Regions from separate parts of the Nonomuraea fuscirosea genome, predicted to be linked through region 1. Evidence: predicted binding sites of a transcription regulator. Region 1 holds the regulator's gene; the other holds the start of a gene.
What was found. The regulator HspR, encoded in region 1, represses chaperone genes until heat shock. The targets are predictions, from matches to a motif close to ANTTGAGTCNNNNNGACTCAANT.

Region 1 (7,700 bases):
CGTGATCGCCGTCGGTTATCTCGCCCGACAGCACGGCCTTGGCCAGCTTGTCGCCGATGGCGGACTGGACGAGGCGGCGCAGCGGGCGGGCGCCGTACATCGGGTCGTAGCCCGTCAGCGCCAGCCACTCGCGGGCCGCCGGCGTGACCTCCAGCGTCAGCCTGCGGTCGGCCAGGCGCTGCGCCAGCCGCTCGACCTGCAGGTCGACGATCTGCGCCAGCTCCTCGGTGCCGAGCGCGTCGAAGAGGATCACGTCGTCGAGCCGGTTGAGGAACTCCGGCTTGAACGAGCCGCGCACCGCCCCCATGACCGCCTCGCGTTTCGCGCCGTTCTCCAGCTGGGGATCGACGAGGAACTGCGAGCCGATGTTGGAGGTCAGGATCAGGATCGTGTTGCGGAAGTCGACCGTGCGCCCCTGGCCGTCGGTCAGCCGCCCGTCGTCGAGCACCTGCAGCAGGATGTCGAACACCTCGGGATGAGCCTTCTCGACCTCGTCGAGCAGCACCACGGTGTACGGGCGCCGCCTGACGGCCTCGGTGAGCTGGCCGCCCTCCTCGTAGCCGACGTAGCCGGGAGGAGCGCCGACGAGCCTGGCCACGCTGTGCTTCTCGGAGTATTCGCTCATGTCGATGCGGGTCATCGCCCGCTCGTCGTCGAACAGGAACTCCGCCAGCGCCTTGGCCAGCTCGGTCTTGCCCACGCCGGTCGGCCCGAGGAACAGGAACGACCCGGTCGGCCGGTCGGGGTCGGAGATGCCGGCCCGGCTGCGGCGTACGGCGTCGGAGACGGCCTGTACGGCCCGCTGCTGCCCGATCAGACGCCGGCCCAGCTCCTCCTCCATCCGCAGCAGTTTGCTCGTCTCAGCCTCAAGGAGCCGCCCGGCGGGGATGCCGGTCCACGACGAGATCACCTCGGCGATGTCGTCGGCCCCGACCTCCTCCTTGACCATGGCGTTGTCCGGCGGAGCGGCGTCGGAGGCCGCCTTGAGCGCCTGTTCGAGCCGGGGCACCTCGGCGTACATCAGCCGGGACGCCGCCTCGAAGTCGCCGTCGCGCTGCGCCCGCTCGGCCGCGCCGCGCGCCTCGTCGAGCTGCTTCTTCAGCTCGCCGACCTTGTTGAGCCCGGCCTTCTCGTGCTCCCAGCGGCCGACGAGGGCGTTGAGCTCCTCCTGCCGGTCGGCCAGCTCCTGGCGCAGCCGCTCAAGCCGCTGGACGGAGGCCTCGTCGGTCTCCTTCGACAGGGCCAGCTCCTCCATCTTCATCCGGTCGACGTTGCGCTGGAGCTGGTCGATCTCCACCGGACGGGAGTCGATCTCCATGCGCAGCCGCGAGGCGGCCTCGTCGACCAGGTCGATGGCCTTGTCGGGGAGGAACCTGCTGGTGATGTAGCGGTCGGACAGCGCCGCCGCGGCGACGAGCGCGCTGTCGGCGATCTGCACCTGGTGGTGGGCCTCGTATCGGCCCTTGAGCCCGCGCAGGATCGCGATCGTGTCCTCGACCGTGGGTTCGCCGACGTAGACCTGCTGGAAGCGGCGCTCCAGCGCGGGGTCCTTCTCGATGCGCTCGCGGTATTCGTCGAGCGTGGTCGCGCCGATCATGCGCAGCTCGCCGCGGGCCAGCATGGGCTTGAGCATGTTGCCGGCGTCCATCGCGCCCTCGGCGGCCCCGGCCCCGACCACGGTGTGCAGCTCGTCGATGAACGTGACGACCTGACCGTCGCTGTCCTTGATCTCCGACAGCACGGCCTTGAGCCGCTCCTCGAACTCGCCGCGGTATTTCGCGCCCGCGACCATCGCACCCAGGTCGAGCGAGATCAGCCGCTTGCCCCGCAGCGACTCCGGCACGTCGCCGGCCACGATGCGCTGGGCCAGGCCCTCGACGACGGCGGTCTTGCCGACGCCGGGCTCGCCGATGAGCACCGGGTTGTTCTTGGTGCGGCGGCTGAGGACCTGCACCACGCGGCGGATCTCGGAGTCGCGGCCGATGACCGGGTCGAGCTTGCCGCCGCGGGCCCGCTCGGTGAGGTCGACGCCGTACTTCTCCAGCGCCTGGTAGGTGTCCTCGGGGGTCTCGCTGGTGACGCGGGCGTTGCCGCGTACCTTCTCGAACGCGTCGAGCAGCGCCTGCGGCGTCGCGCCCTGGGACTTGAGCAGCTCGGCCGACTGGCCGCCGTCGGCGGCCAGGCCGACCAGCAGGTGCTCGGTCGAGACGTAGAGGTCTTCGAGGCGGTTGGCGTGCTGGGCCGCGGTGTTGAGCACCGTCAGCAGGTGACGCGAGCTGGACGGCGCCCCCACCGTCGAGCCCTGCGCCTTCGGCAGCGCCGCGAGCTGCTCCTCCGTGCGGGCCCGCAGCGTGCGCCAGTCGGCGCCCACGGCTTCGAGCAGCGGCACGGCGGTGCCGCCCGTCTGGGAGAGCAGCGTGGTCAGCAGGTGAGCGGGGGAGATCTCCGGGTTGCCCTCCGCGGCGGCGCGCCGCATGGCACCCGAGAGAGCTTCCTGGCTCTTCTGGGTGAGCTTGTAGTCCATGTCTTTCTAGGCCCCCGGTGGCAACTCGTAGCGGATCAGCGCTCTGACCATGCGCATCTCGGCGCGCAGGCGGACGACCTCCTCACGCAGCCGCAGAGCTTCGTTCTCGAGCTCGAGGATCCGCTTGATGCCCGCGAGGTTGATGCCCTCCTCCTGGGAGAGCCGCTGCACCTCGCGGAGCTGGATGATGTCGCGGGTCGAGTAGAGGCGGCCGCGCCCCGCGGTGCGCCCCGGACTGACCAGCCCGAGCCGGTCGTACTGCCGCAGCGTCTGCGGATGCAGCCCGGAGAGCTGCGCGGCCACCGAGATCACATAGACAGGGGTGTCATCGGAGAGGTCGAAATAGTTGGCGTCCATCGGCTTACTCGCTTCTGGCTCGCTGTATGAGCTCGGCCCGCGGGTCCTCACTCGCGACCGCGGTGCTGAACTCGTTGAGCAGCTCGCGCGACTTGTCGTCGAGCGTCTTCGGCACGACGACCTCGACGCTGGCGAGCAGGTCGCCCTTCGTTCCGTCCTTGCGGGTGACGCCCCTGCCGCGCACGCGGAACGTGCGACCGTTGGGAGTGCCCGCGGGAATGCGCAGCGTGACCGGCATGCCCTTGAGGGTCGGCACCTTGATCTCGGCGCCCAGAGCGGCCTCCGAGAACGTCACCGGCACGGTGATCGTCAGGTTGTCGCCCGACCTGCCGAACACGGCGTGCGGCTTGACGTGCGTCTGGATGTAGAGGTCGCCCGCCGGGCCGCCGTTCTCGCCCGGCGCTCCCTTCGCCTTGAGCTTGACCCGCTGGCCGTCGGCCACCCCCGCGGGAATGCGCGCCTGGATGGTGCGGGTGCTCTTGGCCCGGCCGCTGCCCTCGCACACGGGGCAGGGGACGTCCACGATCAGCCCGCGCCCCTTGCAGTCGCGGCAGGGCTCGGAGAAGGCGAAGTTGCCCAGGTTGCGGCTGGCCGCGCCGGTGCCCTCACAGGTGGGACAGACCCTGGGGGTCGTGCCCGCCTTGGCGCCGGTGCCGGTGCACGCCGCACAGGCGGCGGAGCTGGTCAGCCGGAGGGACACGGTGGTGCCCTCGACCGCTTCGGTGAAGGTCAGCGTGACCTCGGACTCGATGTCCTGGCCACGCCGCGGCCTCGACGTGGTCGTGGTGCGGGTCGATCCGCCCCGGTTGAACAGCCCGCCGAACAGGTCGCCGAGCCGCTCGCCCGCACCCCCGGTCTGGCCGCCCTGCTGGGCGGTGCCGCCGAACAGGTCACCGAAGTCGAACGGGAAACCGCCACCGCCCGGCCGCTGGCCGCCCACCCCGGACCCGAACAGCGTGCGCGCCTCGTCATATTCCTTGCGGCGCTTGGTGTCCGACAGGACGTCGTACGCCTCGGAGACCTCTTTGAACTTGGTCTCCTTGGTCGCGTCGCCCTGGTTGGTGTCGGGGTGGTACTGCCTGGCCAGCTTGCGGTACGCCTTCTTGATCTCGTCGGCGGTGGCGGTCTTGGGCACACCAAGGACGGCGTAGTAGTCCTTTTCCAGGTAGTCCTTGGTGCTCATCTACGGCCCTTCGTCCTTGTGATCAGTTGTCGTCGTCATTGGACGCGGCTGGGGCGTCCTCGGGTTCGGCGACGGCCACCCGCGCCGGGCGCAGCACCCTGTCACCGATGCGGTATCCGAGCTGCAGCACCTCGACGGCGGTCGGCTCGCTCACCTCGGTCGAGTAGCTGTGCATCAGCGCCTCGTGGACCGTCGGGTCGAACGGGTCGCCCTTCTGCCCGAAGGAGCTGAGGCCCAGCTTGGTGAGCGCCGACTCCAGCGACTCCGCCACCTTCGCGAAGCCGCCGGTCAGCTCGCCGTGGTCGCGGGCCCGGCCGATGTCGTCGAGCACGGGAAGGAGGTCCGACAGGGCCCCCGCGACGGCCTGCTCGCGCACCGCGACGCGGTCGCGCTCGACCCTGCGGCGGTAGTTGGTGTACTCCGCCTGGAGTCGCTGCAGGTCTGCGGTCCGCTCGGCGAGCTGGGCCGCCAGCTCGCCATCCTGCGGCTCGAGCACGTCGCCCGGCACCTCCTGTGGCGCCGCCGGCGCCTGTCGAACCTGGCCCGTCTCCGGGTCGATCTTGCGGTTGTCGCGGATCACCGGCTCCTCGTGCCCGTTTTCACGCGGTGGCATCACTGGTCCTTCTTCGGCTGGTCGTCGTCGACGATCTCGGCCTCGACCACGTCGTCGTCGGCCTTCTGGTCACCCTGGCCGGTGGTGGCGTCCTGCGGGGCGCCCTCGGGGCCGGCCTGCTGACCCTGGCTCTGAGCGTAGATCGCCGAACCCATCTTCTGGCTGACGGTGGCGAGCTTCTCGGCCGAGGTGCGGATGACGTCGGTGTCGGTGCCCTCCAGAGCCTTCTTCAGCTCGGCCAGGGCATCGTTGACCTCGGTCTTGATCTCGCCGGGGACCTTGTCGTCGTTCTCGCGGAGGAACTTCTCCGTCTGGTAGGCCAGACCGTCCGCGTTGTTGCGGACCTCGGCCTCCTCGCGGCGCTTCTTGTCCTCCTCGGCGTACGACTCGGCCTCGCGCATCATCCGCTCGATGTCGTCCTTCGGCAGCGCGGAGCCGCCGGTGATCGTCATCGTCTGCTCCTTGCCCGTGCCCAGGTCCTTGGCGGAGACGTTGACGATGCCGTTGGCGTCGATGTCGAAGGTGACCTCGATCTGTGGGATGCCGCGCGGCGCCGGCGCGATGCCGGTCAGCTCGAACGTGGCCAGCTTCTTGTTGTACGAGGCGATCTCGCGCTCGCCCTGGTAGACCTGGATCTGCACCGACGGCTGGTTGTCCTCGGCCGTGGTGAAGACCTCGGAGCGCTTGGTCGGGATCGTCGTGTTGCGCTCGATGATCTTGGTGAAGATGCCGCCCTTGGTCTCGATGCCCAGCGACAGCGGGGTCACGTCGAGCAGCAGGACGTCCTTGACCTCGCCCTTGAGCACGCCGGCCTGCAGGGCGGCGCCGATGGCGACGACCTCGTCCGGGTTGACGCCCTTGTTGGGCTCCTTGCCGCCGGTCAGCTCCTTGACCAGCTCGGAGACGGCGGGCATGCGGGTCGAGCCGCCGACGAGCACCACGTGCGCGATGTCGGCGACCTTGATGCCGGCGTCCTTGATGACCTGGTGGAACGGGCCCTTGGTCCGCTCGAGCAGGTCGGCGGTCAGCCGCTGGAACTCGGAGCGGGTCAGCTTCTCGTCGAGGTGCAGCGGACCCTCGGAGGAGGCCGTGATGTAGGGCAGGTTGATGTTGGTCTCGGACTGGCTGGACAGCTCGATCTTGGCCTTCTCGGCCGCCTCGCGCAGGCGCTGGAGCGCCATCTTGTCCTTGGCCAGGTCGACGCCGTGCGCGTTCTGGAAGCGCTTGACGAGCTCGTCGACGACGCGCTGGTCCCAGTCGTCGCCGCCCAGGTGGTTGTCACCGGAGGTGGCCTTGACCTCGACGAAGCCGTGGCCGTCCTCCTGGCCGACGTCGAGCAGCGACACGTCGAAGGTGCCGCCACCGAGGTCGAAGACCAGGATCGTCTGGTCCTGCTCCTTGTCGAGCCCGTAGGCGAGCGCCGCCGCGGTCGGCTCGTTGATGATGCGCAGCACGTTGAGCCCCGCGACCGTGCCGGCCTCCTTGGTGGCCTGGCGCTGGGCGTCGTTGAAGTAGGCGGGGACGGTGACCACCGCGTCGGTGATCTTCTCGCCCAGGTAGGCCTCCGCGTCCTGCTTCAGCTTCTGCAGCACGAACGCGCTGATCTGCTGCGGGGAGAACTTCTTGCCGTCGATCTCCTGGGACCAGTTGGTGCCCATCTCCCGCTTGACGGAGCGGATCGTCCGGTCCACGTTGGTGACGGCCTGCCGCTTGGCGACCTCACCGACCAGGACCTCGCCGTTCTTCGCGAAGGCGACCACGGACGGCGTGGTCCGCGAGCCCTGCGCGTTGGCGATGACGGTGGGCTCACCGCCCTCGAGGATCGAGACGACGGAGTTGGTCGTCCCAAGGTCGATACCTACCGCACGTGCCATGAGTACGTCCTTGTGGTCAAAGTTGAGTCTGTTGGACTCAACCTATGGATGCGTGTCGTCTTTGTCAAACGACTTGAGCCTACCCGACTCAACCCTCGTGAGCGTGAAAGCATTCCTGAATTCCGGGCAAGAACGGGCGTGACAGTGCACAACTCACGTAACGGACCCGCGCGGTTAGGGGTTCCGCCCGATCTCTTCGACGCCCACTTCGCGGAGATCCACCGCTACATCGCGCGCAGGCTCTCCGCGGACGTCGCCGACGACCTCGCCGCCGAGGTCTTCGTGGTGGCCGTGAGTGGCGGGTACGACGCCGCGATGGGCGCGGTCAGACCATGGTTGTACGGGATCGCGACCAACCTGGTGGCGCGGCACCGGCGTACCGAGATCAGGCGGTGGAAGGCCATCAGCCGGGCGGCCGAGCGCGAGGCCGCCGGCCATGAGGACGAGGTGCTCGACCGGGTCGCCGCCGCCCGCTTCGCCCGGCCGCTGGCGGGGGCGCTGGCCGGGCTGAAACCGCGCGACCGCGACGTGGTGCTGCTGGTCGCGCTGGCCGGGCTGAGCCACGCCGAGGTGGCGGCCGCCCTGGAGATCCCGTACGGAACCGTCGCCTCCCGCCTGAACCGGGCCCGCAAGCAGCTGCGCGCGGTGCTGGGCGATGTGAATCCGCTGAAGGAGGACGTCGATGGATGAGCTCGAGCTGCTGAACCGCGCCCTTCCCGACGCGCGCCCGCCGGCTCCGGAGGTGGTGGCCCGCGCCCGTGCCCGGGTCGCGAGCGGGACACACGCACCGGGACGGGCAGGCGTACGGGCGACGAGGCGGTGGATGCGGGCGTGGTGGGCCGCGCCGGTCACCGTGACGGTCGTGGGGCTCGTCTTCGCCCTCGTGACGAACCTGGCCCCGCCCTCCGCCCCTGTGCTCACGCGCCCGAACCAGGCGCTCTACGACCTGGCGGACCGGATCGAGCGGCTGCCCGCGGAGAAGGGCGCCTACTGGCGCGCCGTGGAGCTCTGGGGATCCTACGTGTACGCGCCCGGCGGATACACGTTCCTGAGCACCTTCCGCCAGGATCGGTGGCTGCCGCGTAAGCCCGGCGGGCCGAAGCTCCTCGTGTCCCGGCCCGGCTACATGATGAACCCGCTCACGGAGGC
Region 2 (7,700 bases), 4.1 Mb from region 1:
AGCACGCCGTAGATCTCGCCTTCGCGCACGTGCAGGTCGACGCCGTCGAGCGCGACGGTGTCGCCGTACTGCTTGCGCAGGCCGGAAGCCTGGATCACGGAGAATCCCCACGACTGAGGGCGGCCTGTGGCGGGGCCGCGGAAACGTACATCACCTGGAAGGAAAGAGCCTGGGAGGCTCAGCGGGTGCCGGGGTGGAACGGCAGGTGGCTCAGCCTGCGCAGCACGTAACCAGGTGTGATCATGACGACCTTCGGAGAGAACGGGCGGACGGGTTGCTTCAACAGGCCGGCATTCGCCCCGTACACGCACGGCGATCCACGGCGCCTCCTGGGGCGCTGCTCGCGGTCGCGGTTGCCTCGTTCACGCCCTAGGTAACGGCCGGGCGATTTCCGCTATTCCCCGTCGGTTTCGTGATCTGTGTCACGCTCCGCTACTTCACACTACGGTACGAGCGCCGCTACTTCCGGCGCAGGCGCATCGCCAGGCGCACGATGAGGAACACCACGGCGCCGATCACCAGCAGCTGGAGAAGTTCCGGAACGCCCATGTTGCCCATATCGCTCCTAGTGTCGGAAGGTGACATGAGGGACAACGTGCGCGGCGCGCTCCATGGTTCCCAGAAGAGGGCCCCGTGATCAGAAGATCACGGGGCTCTCTCAGCCGGACGGTCAGGCGGCCACGGAGGTCGAGGCGACCGAGGCCGGGGCGAGCGCGATGTCCAGGACCTCGCGCACGTCGCTGACCGCGTGGATGGTCAGCTCGGCGCGGACCTCCTCGGGCACGTCGTCCAGGTCGGGCTCGTTGCGGGCCGGGATGAGGACGGTCGTGATGCCCGCCCGGTGCGCCGCCAGCAGCTTCTGCTTGACGCCGCCGATCGGCAGCACCCGCCCGGTCAGCGAGATCTCACCGGTCATGGCCACGTCGCCGCGCACCAGCCGCCCGGACAGGAGCGAGGCCAGCGCCGTCGTCAGGGTCACGCCGGCGGAGGGCCCGTCCTTCGGCACGGCGCCCGCGGGGAAGTGGACGTGCACCGAGCGGTCCTTCAGCGCGGTGACCGGCAGCTCCAGCTCCGCGCCGTGCGAACGCAGGTAGGACAGGGCGATCCTGGCCGACTCCTTCATCACGTCGCCGAGCTGGCCGGTCAGGGTGAGCCCGGTCTCGCCGGTCTCCGGGTCGGCCAGCGACGCCTCCACGTAGAGCACGTCGCCGCCGGCCCCGGTGACGGCCAGCCCGGTGGCCACACCCGGCACGGAGGTGCGCTGCTTGGCCTCGGGCAGCGACGACTCCGGCACGAACCTGGGCCGTCCGATGTAGTCGACCAGGTCGGCCTCGCCCACGGTGACGGGCAGTTCGCCCTTGGCGGTCACCTTGCGCAGGATCCTCGCGACCGAGCGCTCCAGCGAGCGGACCCCGGCCTCGCGGGTGTATTCGGCGGCCAGCCGGCGCAGCGCCGCGTCCTCGACCGTGACCTCCTCGGAGGTCAGCCCGGCCAGCTCCAGTTGCCTGGGCAGCAGGTGGTCGCGGGCGATGGCCACCTTCTCGTCCTCGGTGTAGCCGTCGAGGGTGACGATCTCCATGCGGTCGAGCAGCGGCCCGGGGATGGCCTCCAGGACGTTGGCCGTGGCCAGGAACAGCACGTCGGACAGGTCGAGCTCGACCTCCAGATAGTGGTCGCGGAACGTGTGGTTCTGCGCCGGGTCGAGCACTTCGAGCAGGGCGGCCGTCGGGTCGCCGCGGTAGTCGGCGCCGACCTTGTCGACCTCGTCGAGCAGGACGACCGGGTTCATCGAGCCGGCTTCGCGGATCGCGCGGACGACACGGCCGGGCAGCGCGCCGACGTAGGTGCGCCGGTGGCCGCGGATCTCGGCCTCGTCGCGGACGCCGCCGAGCGCGACGCGGACGAACTTGCGGCCCATCGCGCGGGCCACGGACTCGCCCAGGGACGTCTTGCCGACTCCGGGAGGGCCGGCCAGCGCCAGCACGGCGCCGCTGCGCCGGCCGCCGACCACGCCGAGGCCCTTGTCCTGGCGGCGCTTGCGCACGGCCAGGTGCTCGATGATGCGGTCCTTCACGTCGGCCAGGCCGGTGTGGTCGGCGTCGAGCACGGCCCTGGCGCCGGCGATGTCGTAGTTGTCCTCGGTGCGCTCGTTCCACGGGATGTCGAGCACGGTGTCCAGCCAGGTGCGGATCCAGCCGGTCTCGGGCGACTGGTCGGAGGTGCGCTCCAGCTTGTCGACCTCCTTGAGGGCGGCCTCGCGCACCTTCTCCGGCAGGTCGGCGGCCTCCACCCGGACCCGGTAGTCCTCTTCCTCGGTCTCGGCGGAGTCGCCGTTGAGCTCCTTGAGCTCCTTGCGCACGGCGGCGAGCTGCTGGCGCAGCAGGAACTCGCGCTGCTGCTTCTCCATGCCCTCCTGGACGTCCTTGCGGATCGTCTCGGCGACGTCGAGCTCGGCGAGGTGGTCGCGGGACCACTCGACCAGCTTGGCCAGCCGGTCGGCCGGGTCGGCCGCCTCCAGCAGCTCGACCTTCTGCGCCGTGGTCAGCCACGGGGTGTAGCCGGAGCTGTCGGCCAGCACGGACGGGTCGTCGATCTGGTTGACCTGGTCGACGACCTGCCAGGCGCCGCGCTTCTGCAGGATGGTGGTGGCCAGGACCTTGTACTCCTTGGCCAGCTCCTGGGCGCGCTCGCCGACGGCCACGGTGTCGATGGTGTCGGCCTCGACCCACAGCGCGGCGCCGGGACCGGTGGTGCCGGTGCCGACCCTGACCCGGTTGACGCCGCGCACGACGGCGGCGGGCTCGCCACCGGGGAGCCTCCCGACCTGCTCGACGACGGCCTGAACACCGATGGCGCCGTAACGGCCGTCGATCCGGGGAACGAGAAGGACCCGTGGCTTGTTGCCACCGGATGCACGGGCCGCGTCGATCGCGGCGCGCACCTCGGAGTCGGACAGGTCCAGCGGAACCACCATGCCCGGCAGCACGACCTCGTCGTCCAGCGGCAGGACCGGGAGGATCAAGCTCTCACTCATACGAACTCCCAAGGGTTGAGTTATACCGGCTCAACTCATCGGAGCCCTGTCGTGTTCCCTTCCTTGCCGATGTTCGCTCACGGCGATCGTAATCATGTAAGCGCCGCATCGAGAGCGGGTCCCGTCGTACAGTCGGCCAATGGACCCGGTTGAGCTCTTCCACGAGGTGGCGGGCACCGTGCCCGCCTACGGCAGGTTCCTCGCCGAGCAGCGGGTGGACCCGGAGAAGATCACCACGCTGGACGACTTCGCCCGCCTGCCCATGACCACGAAGGACACCTACACCCTGCGGCACCCGCTGCCCGACCTGTGCAGGAACGGCGTGATCGGGGACATGATCGCCGTCTCGTCCGGCTCCACCGGCACGCCGTCGTTCTGGCCGCGCTCGGCGGGCGACGAGCGGGTCATCGCCGAGCGGTTCGAGGAGGTGTTCAGGGACTCCTTCCAGGCCCTGGAGCGCCGGACGCTCGCCGTGGTCTGCTTCGCGCTCGGCACCTGGGTCGGCGGCCTGTTCACCCTCGGGTGCTGCCGTCACCTGGCCGAGCGCGGTTACCCGATCACCGTGGTCGCCCCGGGCTCCGACCGGCGGGAGATCGCGCGGGTGCTGCCCGAGCTGGCCCCGTACTTCGACCAGGTCGTGCTGCTCGGTTATCCGCCGTTCCTGAAGAACGTCATCGACGGCGAGGACCTGCCCTGGGCGGAGTGGAACGTCAAGCTGGTCACCGCGGGCGAGGTGTTCAGCGAGGAGTGGCGCACGCTGGTCGCCGAGCGGGCCGGCATCGCCGACCCGGTGCGGGGCGTCGCCTCCCTGTACGGCACCGCCGACGCGGGCGTCCTGGGCAACGAGACCGCGCTGTCGGTCGGCATCCGCCGTTTCCTGGCCGCCCGCCCCGGCCTGGCCAGGGAGTTGTTCGGGGAGTCCAGGCTGCCCACCCTCGTCCAGTACGACCCGGACGTCCGCTACTTCGAGGAGCATCAGGGCACGCTGCTGTTCTCCGGCGACAACGGCGTGCCGCTCGTCCGCTACCACATCGCCGACGAGGGCGGCGTGCTGCCGTACGATGAGCTGCTGGGGTTCGTCCGCGCCCACGGCCACCGGCCGGAGCGGGAGGGCCCCGAGCGGCCCTTCGTGTACGTCTTCGGCCGCAGCCACTTCACGGTGTCCTACTACGGCGCGAACGTCTATCCGGAGAACATCGCGATCGGCCTGGAGCAGGCGGAGGTGAGCGGGTCGGTCACCGGCAAAGTTCGTGCTGGAGGTGGCCGAGGACGAGCGGCACGACCGGCATCTGACGGTGACGGTGGAGCTGGCGCCGGGCGAGCGGCCCTCCGAGGAGATCGCCCAGGCGGCGGGCGCGTCGATCCTGGCCCAGCTGCTCCGGCTGAACAGCGAGTTCGCCGCGTACGTGCCGGCCGGACGGCAGATGCCGTTCGTCCGGCTCCGGGAGGCCGGCGACCCCGACTACTTCCCGCCGGGCGCCAAGCACCGCTACACCCGGTAGGACCTACGCGGGAGCGAGGGCGGCGCTACGCGGGCAGCCCCGCGGGCGTCAGAGCGGCGGCGATGCGCGACTCCGCCCAGGGCACCATGAGGAAGCCGCGCTTGACCGTCAGCACCTGCACGCCCGCCGTCCACGAGTGGATCCCCGGCACCGCGGCCAGCGTGCGGGAGGTGAAGTGGTGCAGGTCGGCGGTGGTGGGCACGATCACCTCGCAGACCAGCGAGGCCTGCCCCAGCGTGGAGGCGATCATGCGGACGCCGCGCTCGCCGGCCAGCCGCTCGGCCACGCTCTCCTGCATGCTCGGCTCGACCGTCAGCCACAGCAGGATCTCGGCCTCGTAGCCGAGCGCCGCCGCCGGGATGAAGGTGGTGACGCTGGCGCAGCCCCGGTCGAGCATGGACTCCAGCCGCCGCCTGGCGGTGCTCTCGCTGATGCCGAGGCGGCGGCCGACGGACTGGAAGCTGGCCCGGCCGTCCTCCCGCAGGGCGGCCAGCACCTCGCGGTCGACGTCGTCGAGGTGGCCGCGCTCGCAGGTGTGGACGGGCCGGTGCAGCGCGAACGGCGCCGCCTTCTCGCCCAGGACGGGCACGCTCCAGTCGTAGCTCACCTTGTACGTGTGCAGCACCAGGTCGGCGTTGCTCTGCTGCGCCCCCGGCACGGAGTGCACGTAGTCGACCAGCATCGAGTAGAGGTCGCGGTGCTTGGGCGCGACCAGCTCGAAGACGATGTCGTAGCCGCCGGTGACGATGGTGACGTACCGGATGTCCGGATTTTTCGCCAGAAGCCCGGCCACTCTGAGCTGGCTGCCGGGCGCACAGGTCAGCCGCACCAGGAACACGTGGATCGGCCCGTCGTGCTCCAGGTGCGGCAGCACCGCCACGCGGGCCAGGCCGGCGCCCATGAGGTGCTGGGCCCGCCGCGCCACCGTGGTGGTGGAGATGCCGAGCAACTGGGCGATGTCGGTCCAGCTGGCGCGGCCGTTCACGTGGAGCGCTGCGAGAATCCTGCGGTCCAGGTCGTCGAGATCATCCATCGGAGGCATCATCGCGCGTTCAGCCCCGGTCGCGCACCTCGGACAGGAAGCCGCGCACGGTGGCCTCCCACAGCTCGGCCTCCTCGACCTGCGGCGAGTGCCCGGACTTCTCGAAGATCCGCAGCTCGGAGCTGGGGATCAGGCCGGCGATGGTGCGGCTGCACTCGACGGGGGTGATCCAGTCGTGGCGGCCGACGGTGATCAGGGTCGGCGCGGTGATGCCGGGCAGGAGGTGCTTGATGTCGTAGTTCGGCTGGTTGACGGCGAAGGCGTAGTTGTGGGTGGCGTAGTGGTACGGCGTGGCGGCCACGCGCTGCTCCACCGCGGCGGGCTCGTAGTCGTGGTCGTACAGGGGGAGGATCTCGCGCCAGCAGTCGCGCAGGTCGTCGTCGTCGCGCACGGTGCCGGACATGATCCGGTCGAGCTTGGCCCGGTCGATGGTGACCCGGGAGGAGGCGGCGGCGTTGCGGATGGCCAGGTCCTGGTTGGCGTTGTCGGCGGAGGTGTCGCGCAGCACGACGGCGCCGACCCGGTCGGGGTGGCGGGCGGCGTACTCCATGGCGATGAAGCCGCCGTAGGAGCCGCCGGCGATGACGACGCGCTCGACGCCGAGCCACCGGCGCAGGCCCTCGACGTCGGCGACCCACTGCTCGTGGGTGAACGGGCCGTTCTGCCCGCTCTGTCCTGATCCGCGGGCGTCGAAGACGACCACCTTGTACGCGTCCGCGAGCCGGCCGAAGCTGCTCCTGGGCTCGGCGAGCGAGCCGAGGCCCGGCGCGCCGTGGTGGGCGATGATGACGTCGTCGCCCTCGCCGAGGACTTCGACGTTGAGCCGGTTGCCGTTGATGTCGACGAACAAGACGGTCCTTCCAGAACAGATGATCAGATGATGACGTCGGTGAGCTCGCGCGGGTACGCCGTCAGCCGGCGCGGCCCTGACTCGGTGACCAGGACGGTGTCGGAGATGCGGTATCCGGCGTGGCCGGGCACGTAGACCCCGGGCTCGCTGGACAGGATCATGCCGGGGGCCAGCTCGGTCGTGTCGCCGTAGGACAGCCAGGGCGGCTCGTGGAAGCCGAGCCCGATGCCGTGCCCCTGCCGGTGCCGGATGTGCTCGGCGAGCCCGGCCCGCTCGATCACCGCCAGGCAGCGGCGGTTGGCCTCCTCGCAGGTGGTGCCGGGGACGAGCGCCTCAGTGCCGGTCTCCTGCGCCTCGCGGACGACCTCGTAGTAGCGGGCCTGCTCGGGGGTGGGCTCACCGATGACGAACGTGCGCTCGCTCTCCACGAACCGGCCGCCGACGGCGCAGCCGAGCGAGAGCATGAACGTCTCCCCCGCGCGCAGCCGGTCGCCGCCGGGCAGGCGGTGCGGCTGGGCGGAGTTGGGGCCGCCGTAGACGAGGCCGCCGGTCAGCATGGGCACGACGACGACGTCCTCGTGCCTGGCGTACATGAGGCGGGAGCCGTGGGAGATGACGTGCCCGGCCAGGTCGGTCTCCGTGGGCAGCTCGCCGCCCGCCTCGACGGCCGACCTGACCAGCTCGACGCCGGCCTCGATCATCTGGTCGGCGATGCGGGCGGCCTCCTCGTGCAGCGTGATCTCCTCGGGCAGCTTGCGCAGCCGTACCCGGCCGAGCGCGCCCGAGGCGCTCCAGCGGGTCGAGGGGAACGCCTCGGCCAGCGCCTCCACCCGGCCGACGCTGGTCGAGGGCGCGTACGCGGCGGCGCCGGGAGCGGGGACGTGCGCGGCCAGGACCGCGAACGGCGACCTGACGCCGGGGAACTCGGGGTAGGCCACGATCTCGGCCCGCGCCCGCTGGTCCTGGGCGTACTCGCGTTCCAGGTCGGGCACGAGCAGCACGGGCTCGCCGTCGAGCGGCAGCCAGCAGGCGACCGGCCGCTCGTTCGGGAAGTGGTGGAAGCCGGTGAGGTAGGCGACGTCGAGCGGGTCGTCGAGGATCAGGGCGGACAGGCCCTCGCGGGACATCTCCGCTCGTACCCGGTCGAGCGCGCCCGCGTAGAAGGCGCCGGGCAGCCGCTGGGAGAAGGTCATGTGTCGCTCCTGTGGTTGCGGGCGTCGTTGTAGGCCACGGAGAGCAGCGTCGTGGACAGGACGAGCAGCAGGATGGCCA

Region 2: lon (endopeptidase La) is a predicted target of HspR. The motif match lies at 3,048-3,070, and genes of this name have one in related genera.

What each region holds. Positions count from the first base shown of each region.
Region 1 covers NZ_CP109074.1:9,878,609-9,886,308, reverse strand. Annotated here, with positions in the region: gene clpB (ATP-dependent chaperone ClpB) at 1-2,524, opposite strand, end outside; gene OIE67_RS45340 (heat shock protein transcriptional repressor HspR) at 2,531-2,881, opposite strand; gene dnaJ (molecular chaperone DnaJ) at 2,886-4,064, opposite strand; gene grpE (nucleotide exchange factor GrpE) at 4,087-4,677, opposite strand; gene dnaK (molecular chaperone DnaK) at 4,677-6,551, opposite strand; gene OIE67_RS45320 (RNA polymerase sigma factor) at 6,690-7,241, shown strand; gene OIE67_RS45315 (hypothetical protein) at 7,234-7,700, shown strand, end outside.
Region 2 covers NZ_CP109074.1:5,748,686-5,756,385, forward strand. Annotated here, with positions in the region: gene OIE67_RS26270 (methionine ABC transporter ATP-binding protein) at 1-98, opposite strand, end outside; gene lon (endopeptidase La) at 671-3,034, opposite strand; gene OIE67_RS26280 (Lrp/AsnC family transcriptional regulator) at 4,562-5,569, opposite strand; gene OIE67_RS26285 (alpha/beta fold hydrolase) at 5,589-6,428, opposite strand; gene OIE67_RS26290 (M24 family metallopeptidase) at 6,452-7,621, opposite strand; gene OIE67_RS26295 (ABC transporter permease) at 7,618-7,700, opposite strand, start outside.